DNA from 3 places in the Mesorhizobium sp. LNHC209A00 genome. Region 1 is predicted to be linked to each of the others. Evidence: predicted binding sites of a transcription regulator. Region 1 holds the regulator's gene; each other region holds the start of a gene.
What was found. Region 1 encodes LexA, which represses DNA repair genes until DNA is damaged. Its sites were predicted from a motif close to TGTTCNNNNTGTGTTCNG; they were not measured.
Positions count from the first base shown of each region.

Region 2: parE (DNA topoisomerase IV subunit B) is a predicted target of LexA. The motif match lies at 1,752-1,769, and genes of this name have one in related genera.
Region 3: X739_RS149595 (sel1 repeat family protein) is a predicted target of LexA. The motif match lies at 1,470-1,487, and genes of this name have one in related genera.

Region 1 is NZ_AYWT01000008.1:113,500-116,777, reverse strand. Features, by position in the region: partial or broken gene X739_RS01000000166345 (ComEC/Rec2 family competence protein) at 1-703, shown strand, start outside; gene lexA (transcriptional repressor LexA) at 697-1,440, opposite strand; gene X739_RS146015 (GntR family transcriptional regulator) at 1,848-2,618, opposite strand; gene X739_RS146020 (ABC transporter substrate-binding protein) at 2,768-3,278, shown strand, end outside.
Region 2 is NZ_AYWT01000001.1:90,063-93,340, forward strand. Features, by position in the region: gene X739_RS165295 (type II and III secretion system protein family protein) at 1-644, opposite strand, end outside; gene cpaB (Flp pilus assembly protein CpaB) at 675-1,601, opposite strand; gene parE (DNA topoisomerase IV subunit B) at 1,840-3,278, shown strand, end outside.
Region 3 is NZ_AYWT01000006.1:60,749-64,026, reverse strand. Features, by position in the region: gene X739_RS149585 (recombinase family protein) at 1-775, opposite strand, end outside; gene X739_RS149590 (DUF2147 domain-containing protein) at 830-1,171, opposite strand; gene X739_RS149595 (sel1 repeat family protein) at 1,611-1,877, shown strand; gene X739_RS149600 (branched-chain amino acid ABC transporter substrate-binding protein) at 2,303-3,278, shown strand, end outside.

The DNA of each region.
Region 1 (3,278 bases):
GCAGCAATCCGTGCTGCTGGTCACCGTCGCGCTGGTTATCGCGACGATGGCGACGACCTGGCTGCGGCTCGCGGCGCTGCCATTCGCGCTCGCCGGCCTGTTGACTGTGTCGCACACGCGCGCGCCCGATGTGCTGATCTCGGAAGATGCGCGGCTGGTCGCGCTGCCGATCGGCAATGGCGAACTGGCCGTCAACCGGGAACGTCCGAACGAATTCGCAACCGACAACTGGAAGCGCGCTCTGATCTCCGAAACAATCGTCAAACCGGAAATGTTCGACAAGACAGACGGGCAATTCGACGTTGCCAGTCCCGCCGACCTGCCGCCGGGATCGCCCTTCTACTGCCGCGAAGGCCTGTGCCTTGCCAGGCACCCTTCCGGCGCGATCATTGCTTATGTCGAGGACCGCAAGACCACCTGGAAAGCCTGCGCTTTCGCTGACCTGATCATCGTGAACGACGCGACCGCCTATGACACCTGCCACAATCCGCTGGTTCTCGTCGTCACCAAACGGCAGCTCGCCCGCAAGGGAAGCGCTGCCGTCTTCTTCAATCCCCAGTCGGCCACGACCCGGGCCGGGATCGAATTCGCCGTCGACGGACCATACCGACCCTGGCACGAACAGCGAAAATTCTCACGCGAGGCGAGGGGGCTGCCGCCGTACAAAAAACCCGACAAGCCCGATGGAAAGCCGGCTCAGTAGCGCCTGATCAACCCGACCAGCTTGCCTTGTACCTTGACCCTGTCCGGCCCGAAAATGCGTGTTTCGTAGGCTGGATTGGCAGCCTCGAGCGCGATCGAAGCGCCTTTGCGGCGGAACCGCTTCAGCGTCGCTTCCTCCTCGTCGACCAGTGCCACGATAATTTCGCCCGGGCTTGCCGTGTCGGCATTGCGGATAATGACCGTGTCCCCATCGAAGATACCAGCCTCGATCATCGAGTCGCCCTTGACCTCCAGCGCATAATGCTCGCCGCCCATGATCATGTCCGGCGGCACCGAGATCGAATGCGTCTGATGCTGGATTGCATCGATCGGCACACCGGCGGCGATACGGCCCATGACCGGGATGGACACGGCTGAAACCGCATCGTCGTCGTTGCCGGCCGCGGGCAGGCGCGAAGGCGCAGCGGCCGGCCTGATCTGGCGTCCGAGACTGCCTTGGCCAAGGCTGCCTTGGATGACACTTGGCGAGAACTTCTTTGCCGCATTGAGGCCCGGCGCGATCGAGTCCGGCAGCCGAAGCACTTCCAGCGCGCGCGCCCGATTGGGTAGCCGGCGAATGAAGCCGCGCTCCTCCAGCGCCGTGATCAGGCGATGGATCCCCGACTTGGAGGCAAGATCGAGTGCTTCCTTCATCTCGTCGAAGGAAGGCGGTATCCCGCTTTCCTTGAGCCGTTCGTGGATGAACATCAACAGTTCATGTTGCTTGCGTGTCAGCATGGCGTCCCCCAAGACATTGAACGAAAGGTTGAACCAGAATCGAAAAAACAAACCCAGAACAAACACTATCTGTTCCAGTTGTGTTCTGCAACCGTTTAAAGTTTAATGAATTTGTTAAGGGGTCTGAAGTTTTTTGCCCCCAAGGGCGTCAGCAACTGGTCCTTTCCGCGATCGGCAGGCACATTGAAATCGTTTGGTTAATGGCCTGTGGCCTATCCGCCGATGGAGCTGGCATCAGCCATCTGGAAGGCTTCTTCCCAGGGGTACCGTATATTTCATGGATTCATTATTCGCGGAACGAAACGAAACCAAAATGCCAACCATTGGTAGCTCCGGGCGGCCATGGACCCGGGCGTTCGGCGCACTCCGGCCAGCGCGTTCGAATAGGCGTCGCGGAAGCGCTGAAGTTATCCCGACCCCTTCAAGCTGCCGGCGCGGGCGGCGTATCTGGTCGCGCCGCTGTCTTCGCTATGAACATAGACGTGCAGTGTGTAGCCGATATGCGCCGTCATCAACGCCTTGGCCCGTTCGACGTCACGATCGAGTGCCGCTTCCATGATCGCAGTATGGTGTTCGATCGCGATCGCTTCGCACAACGCCTCCATTGCCTGTTCATAGCCGTCCTTGAGGCCGGCCGCGGCCCGCAATGTCGGCGCCAGACCAAGAAAGCGATGATGCCGGCGCAACTGATCCGAGATTGTCGAGCGGAACCGCAACAGCCAGTCGCATGTGGCGGCGCTCAGCAGCGCCGCATGGAAAGCCTCGTGGTTCTCATCCCATCTGTCGACGGCCGTGTCGGAGGGATCGTCGACCGCCGTCTTGCAACGCGAGAGCCGGTAGTGGGCAGTGACTACGGCATCCTCCCACTCCCTGCCGCCTTTTTCCATCGATTCGAGGAACAGGGGTATCTCGACCACCATCCTGGCGCGTGCCAGATCCTCCAGCTCGGCCCGCGACACCGGAGCCACGGCAAAACCACGATTGCTGATGGCGGTGACCAAGCGTTCGGCCTCGAGCCGCGACAGGGCTTCGCGCAACGGTGTCCAACCGACGCCATATGTGCCGCGCAGCGCACTCAGTTTGAGCGGGGCGCCGGGCATGAGGCGCGTGGTCAGGATGTCGCGCCGCAACAGCTGATAGGCGGCTTCCGTTTTTGTGGAACTCGTCTCATCCCGCATCGTGATCAATCCGTCGTCTGGCTAAAAGTATATATGATACTGGGTTACTACAACAATTATATATAATGTTTGACACAGACCGGCGGACTGACCATGATCGCGGAGCAGCCGCGTTTCCAAGCGGCCCTGATCAAATCTGGGAGGAAATGATGTTAAAGTCGAAATCCGCTTGGTTGTCGGGTTTGGCCCTGGCAGGCGCATTGATGGTCAGCGCCGGCAGTGCCGCGGCCGATCAGATCCGTATCGGCATTGCCAATTTCGGCGAGCATCCGCAATTGAACGCCGCCATAGCCGGCTTCAAGAAGGCGCTGACGGATAACGGCTTCGTCGAGGGCAAGGACGTCGTCTACACGGAGAGCCACACCAATTTCGATGCGTCGCTGGTGCCGCAGATGATCGCCAAGCTGCAGGCCGAGCAGCCCAAGCTGATCTACACCATCACCACGCCGGTCTCGCAGATCGCCAAGAAAGCGCTCGCGGGTTCCGGCATTCCGATCGTTTTTGCCGCGGTCACCGATCCGGTGGCGGCCAAGCTGGTGCCATCATGGGACGCCGGAGACGAAGGCATGACCGGCGCCAGCGATCTGCAGGACGTCGCCGCGGTGATGGCCTTCACCAAGAAGCTGCTGCCGAACGCCAAGCGCTTCGGCGTGCCTTATA
Region 2 (3,278 bases), on a different contig from region 1:
GCGAAATTGGCGCTGTATTTCGCGCCCAAGTCCTGCCCTGCCTGGCGGTTGATCTCGACGAACCGGACATTGAGCTGAACCTGCTGCGACGACGAGATATTGACCGAGTTGATCACTTCCTCATTGCCGGAAAAGCGGCTGGCGATCTTGCTTGCCTTATCCGCCGCAACGGCGTCATCCGCCTCACCCGACAGCACGACACGGCCGTTGGCCGAGCCGACCTTGATCTTGGCGTCCGGCACACTGGCACGGATTGTGTTCGCCAATTGGTCGGTGTCGAGCGTCACCTCGATGTCCACGGTGCCGACGAGCTGCTTGTTCTGGTCGAACAGCGCAATGCCGGTGGTGCCGAGATTGTTGCCCAGCACATAGAAGGATTTGTCGGTCAGCGGGTTGACGTTCGCGATTTCCGGATCGCCGATGACGATCTGGTAGAAGGCGGCGCTCGTCATGATCGTCTTGGGCTTGCCCTTGGCAACCTTGATCGACGCATTCTTCGTCGACGAGACATAGACGATGTCGTTGTCCGCCTTTGCCGCTCCGGGCAAGGCGAGCACGCCGCTCGCAGCCAGGGCAAACGCCGTTGCCAGGGCGCGCACGAAGCGCGACCGAGCCGTCATTCGATATAGGGTACGCATCAACATTGTCCCGTCCCGCCCGGTCCCCACCGGTCTTTACTTCTGGTCCCGCGTTGGAACCTGATATTCCTCGGCCTGCGTGCCGCGCGTCACGATGATCGTCTTGAATTTCGGCTTCTCCGGCTCCTTCGCTATGGCATCGAACAAAGAGCCGGCCACGGCCTGTGTCTTGGAAGCGACGGATCCGCCGAAGGAAGAGATGGTGGTGACGCCGTTCTTGCCATCGCCGCCTTCGCTGGCGGAGCGAAGCGACAGCGACAGCGTTCCGACGGTACGGGCAAGCGCCACTTTCTGCGCGCCGTCGCTCGTCACCTCGAGGGTCACGGAATTGGCCACCTGCGGCGTTGTCTGGCGCTCGTCGGCGCCCTGCCCGACGCTGAGCACCTTGGCGTCGGCAACGACGATCTCCGAGGTGATGGTCGAACCGGCAGCCCCTTGCGCGTTCTTGGCGACTTCCTGGATTTCGCCGGCGTCGCGGGTCAGCACGACATCGACCCGGTCGCCCGGCGTGACGAAGCCACCGACGCCGGCGATCTCGTCAGTGCGGATGGTGACCGCCCGCATTCCGGGCGTCAGCATGTTGGACAGCGTCGCGCGGCCGTTCGGTCCCGACAGCTTGGTGAGCAGCACCGGCTCGTTGATCTCGATCGGCGACAGCGCGACCCGGCCGCCTTCGCCAAGCAATCCATCGATGGTGGCAAAGGCGCCCTGCGGAAGGGAATCCTGCGGCCACGGGATTTCGCTGAGCTTGGCGCGGTCGAGTTCCATGCCGTAGCGCAATGGCGCGTTCGCCACCACGATGGTCTTGAACTCGATCCTGGGCGCGGCCGGAGCAGCGATCGAGGCCGTTTTCTCCTGGGCATCGGCCTTGGCCTGGCTCTTGACCCAGAAATCCGCGACAAAGATCGAGATCGCCCCGAAAACGGCGGCGATGCCGATCATCGTTATGGCCTTGCCCCTCACGCCGAAAACCCCTGATGCCGGTCGTTTCTTGTTATGTTGGGCTCACGCTAGGCGGCATTGTTAAAGAATCAGGAATATTGCGCGGCGGCATTTGAGCTATTTCCGCCCGCTTGGTTATCGAATGGTTTTAGGGTAAGAGCAGTTAAATCCCCGAACGTAACAGGAACCTCCGTCGCTTGGCGCTGAAAAGCGTGGCAGTATCGACGGGGTGATTCGCAGCTTGGACTCTATGGCAGGCATGGACGACAACAACGATCTTTTCGGCAATCTGGAGAAACAGCCGCAGCCGGTTCGCACGCCGGCGCGCCCGGCGGATCCGCTGGTGCAGGCGGCCGCCAGGCGGCCAGCCGCAACCAAGGATGGCAGCGAGGGCTACAGCGCCGCCGACATCGAGGTGCTTGAGGGCCTTGAGCCGGTGCGCCGCCGGCCAGGCATGTATATTGGCGGCACCGACGACAAGGCGATGCACCATCTCTTCGCCGAGGTCATCGACAATTCGATGGACGAAGCGGTTGCCGGCCATGCCACCTTCATCGATGTCGAACTCTCCGCCGACGGCCATCTCACAGTCACGGACAATGGCCGCGGCATTCCGGTCGACATGCACCCAAAATTCAAGAAGCCGGCGCTCGAAGTCATCATGACGACGCTGCATTCGGGCGGCAAGTTCGACTCCAAGGTCTACGAGACATCAGGCGGCCTCCACGGCGTTGGCGTCTCCGTCGTCAACGCCCTGTCGGATCATCTCGAGGTCGAGGTCGCGCGGGGCCGCCAGCTCTATCGCCAACGCTTTTCGCGCGGCGTCCCGGTGACCGGACTGGAGCAACTCGGCGAAGTTCACAACCGGCGCGGCACAAAAATCCGCTTCCACCCCGATGAGCAGATATTCGGCAAGGGGGCGGCCTTCGAGCCGGCGCGTCTCTACCGCATGACGCGTTCGAAGGCTTACCTGTTTGGCGGCGTCGAGATCCGCTGGACCTGCGATCCCTCCCTGATCAAGGAAAAGGATCAGACACCGGCCAAGGCGGAATTCCATTTCCCAGGCGGCCTCAAGGATTATCTGAAGGCGTCGCTCGGCGACGACTTCCAGGTGACGCGCGAAATCTTCGCCGGCAAGAGCGACAAGCAAGGCGGCCATGGCTCGCTGGAATGGGCGGTGACCTGGTTCGGTGGCGACGGCTTCATCAATTCCTACTGCAACACCATCCCGACCGGTGAAGGCGGCACCCACGAAGCCGGCTTCCGAAACGTGCTGACGCGCGGCCTGCGCGCCTATGCCGACCTCGTCGGCAACAAGCGCGCCTCGATCGTCACGTCGGAAGACGTCATGATCTCGGCCGCCGGCATGCTGTCGGTGTTCATCCGCGAGCCGGAATTCGTCGGCCAGACCAAGGACAGGCTGGCGACGATCGAAGCGATACGCATCGTCGAGACCGCGATCCGCGACCCGTTCGACCATTGGCTGGCCGATAATCCGCAGGAAGCCTCGAAGCTGCTCGACTGGGTGATCGCGCGCGCCGACGAACGCGTGCGCCGCCGCCAGGAAAAGGAAGTGTCGCGCAAGAGCGCGGTGCGCAAGCTGCGCTTGCCGGGCAAGCTCGCCGACTGCACGCAGAACGCGGCGGCTGGTGCCGAACTCTTCATCGTCGAAGGTGATTCCGCCGGCGGCTCGGCCAA
Region 3 (3,278 bases), on a different contig from region 1:
CGCCCTTGAGGACAAGGCACCCGTAGGCGGCTGGAGAGCGGAGGACATCGCCGACCACAACCTGAGCCCAAGAGTTCCCTGCGGGTGATGGGATGCCGCGAGAGTTCAGAATTTGTGTGATGGCTTGCTGGCCGTGGCCTTCCTTAGCAAGCTCGAAGATCAGCCGCGCGTCGTCGGCACGGGCGTTGAGGCCGTAGGTTTCCCGGTCGATCCAGAAGGGCAGCTTGGCAACCTTGACCCTACTCGCGCCACTGGCGACTGCCTCACGGGCCTTCTCTGCCTTACGCGACCACGCCGCGCCCACTCGATCAGACAGCTTGGCGCTGTACTCATAGGCCGCCTGCATGGACATGAGGGACATCATGATATGCATCGTGTTGTCTGCGTAACCAACGCGGGTATGCACACGCTCGTCTTGAAGGGTTACCAAGGTCAGGCCGGTCTTGAGCAGTTCCAGCAACACAGGCAGAGCATCAACGGGATTGATGCGGGTGAAGCGGTCGAGGTTCTCAAGTATCAACACGACATTGCTGGGAATCTTCCCTGCCTTCACATCGCTTATGAACTGGCCAAGCCTTGCCTCAAGGTTCAAACCTTTGAAGGCAGAGATGCCTTCATCAACAAGCTGGTCGTCCAGGGTGAGCCCATAAGCCGAACAGAACTTCTTGGCGTTCTCCGACTGTCGCGCCGCGCTGTCGCCCTGGGACTGCTTGCCGGATGACCAGCGAGCATAGGAAATCGCGTTGCGTCCCTTGAGGTCTCTGGGCTGAAGCATGGCTGGACGGTCTCCGTTGGCACCTTGGAAACCGTCCGATAACACTATGCAGAGTTACAGTCTATGCCAGGTCTGGCTCTTGCAGATCAATCCGCCGAGCACGCAACCGCTCATCTTGAGCGACGCGCCCGACAAGGTTGCCTTGCCCGAATAGGTCTTGTCATTTGCCGGATCGGTGATGTTGCCGGTGTATTTGTTGTCCCCGGCCGCCTTGAGCGAGCCAATGGTCTTGCCGGCATATTTGCCTGACTTGAGCGTGATGGAGAACGAGCTGCTGCCGGAAATGGCAGCGGTGTCGCCGGCTTGCGTTTTCCAGTTGCCCTCGATTGGATCGGCCCACGCCCCTCCGCTCAGGATCAAAGCGGCCGCCAGGGCCAGGCTCACTTTTCGAAACATGTCTTACTCCCTTTGGATAGCCAGCCGGATGCTCCGCCTCGCCGGTCTGCCGCTTACGCAAACGTAAGCTAATCCAGCTTCCGTCAAAACGAAAGCGGTGCCGCGACGGAAGGCTTTGGCATTTCGAAAGCGCCTGAATTCGCCCTGTTGGCCCGGAAATGAAAACGACCGGCGCCTCGTGTTTGTTTTCTAGGGTTAGCAGAGTGTTGACCGCGCGCTCGAAAATTTTCCTCAAATTTAGCGAAAAACAGCTGAATTGCTGGCTTCGTATCCTTAACGAATTTACGCGTTTACCTCTTGTTTTAGCTTTGTTTTCCTCAAATTAAGCACGCCATTTAACGACGGATTCAAGCCTGAGCGGCATTCTCGAAAGCATCGAAAGAGCGGCCCGGACAAGACGAACGGAGGCAGCTCTCGGGAGCCAGACAGGGGACTAAAAATGGCACGTTTTGAAATGCTTGAAGCAGGCTTCGGCGCCATGGGGGCAACTGCCCAGGCCGACATTCTCTTCGAACTGGGCATGATGTATGCGACCGGCCGCGATTGCGAAACCGACGTCGTTGCCGCCCACAAATGGTTCAACATCGCCGCCATCAAGGGTTCGGCCCGCGCCGCCGAACTGCGCTCGGAACTCTCGGCGGCCATGTCGAAGGTCGAGATCGCCAAGGCGCTGCGCGAAGCCCGCGAATGGATGACCATGCACTGAGTTCCGCCAGACGGGGACGCTCCGGCCAAGACCGCAGAAGACGGTCGGGCCAACAGGGACAAGGCTGCGCAGACAGCCAGGCCACGGCCATCGACAACGAGAACGCGGCACGCCGACAGGTCCAAGCCGCGCAACGAACCATGATCCCGAACACTCCGGTTTCGCAACGATCATGGTCAACAGGAAGACAGGGAAGGTGGGTTGGGTTCACAGCGCGGGGGCGCTGGGGAAACAGCCTGACAGGCAAAAAAGCCATGACCAGCCGAAACAAGGCTGGGGTGGCTTTTTTGCGTGGATGAGGCCACGCAGGCCCAATCGAGTGGCGCCAATGCGCCTAGACAGGTCCGATGAAGGATGAAATTGTCCCGCCTCTCTGGAAGAAGCGCGGCCGGGCGGCCGCGCGTGAGTGGAGGAGTTCTATCATCATGAAAAAAATGAGTGTTTTGAGCGCGGCCATTTTCGGCCTGATGATGAGCGCGCCGGTCGCGTTCGCCGATGACATCACCATCTCGGTGGTCGGCCCGATGACGGGACAGCTCGCCACCATCGGCGATCAGTTCAAGCAGGGCGCACAGGCCGCCGCCGCCGCCATCAACGCGGCTGGCGGCGTCAACGGTTCCCAGATCAAGCTCGACATCGAGGACGACCAATGCGATCCCAAGCAGGCGGTGTCGGTCGCCAATCGCATCGTCGCCAACAGCGTCAAGTTCATCGACGGGCATGCCTGCTCGGGTTCGAGCATTCCGGCCTCGGCGGTCTATGCCGAGGCCGGCGCGCTGATGATGAGCCCGGCTTCCTCGAACCCGGTGCTGACCGATGCGGCCGCCAAGTCCGGCTGGTCCACGATCATGCGTCTCTATACGCGTGACGACGCACAGGGCGCCTTCATCGGCCCGTGGATCGCCAAGAAATACGCCGGCAAGAACGTCGTCATCCTGCACGACAAGAGCGCTTACGGTCAGGGCGTGGCTGATGCCGTCAAGGCAACCATGAATACCGGTGGCCTCAAGGAGGTCTATTATGACGCCATCAACCCGGGCGAGAAGGACTATTCGGCGCTTGTCACCAAGCTGAAGGATCTCAAGGCCGACGTCGTCTATTTCGGCGGCTACCACCCTGAGGCGGGTCTGATCCTGCGCCAGTCGGCCGAACAGAATTTCAAGTTCCAGCTGATCATGCCGGATTCCATCGCCTCGCCGGAGTTCTGGCAGGTTGCCGGCCCGGCCGGCGAGGGCACGATGTTCGTGTTCCCGTCGGATCCGCAGGCAAAGCCGGAAGCCAAGGCAGCCGTCGAGAAGATCAAGGCCGGCGGCTTCGTGCCGGAAGGCTTCACGCTGTTCTCCTATGCGGTGGTCCAGGCATTCGCCGAAGGCATCAAGCGTGCCGGCAGCGACGATCCGG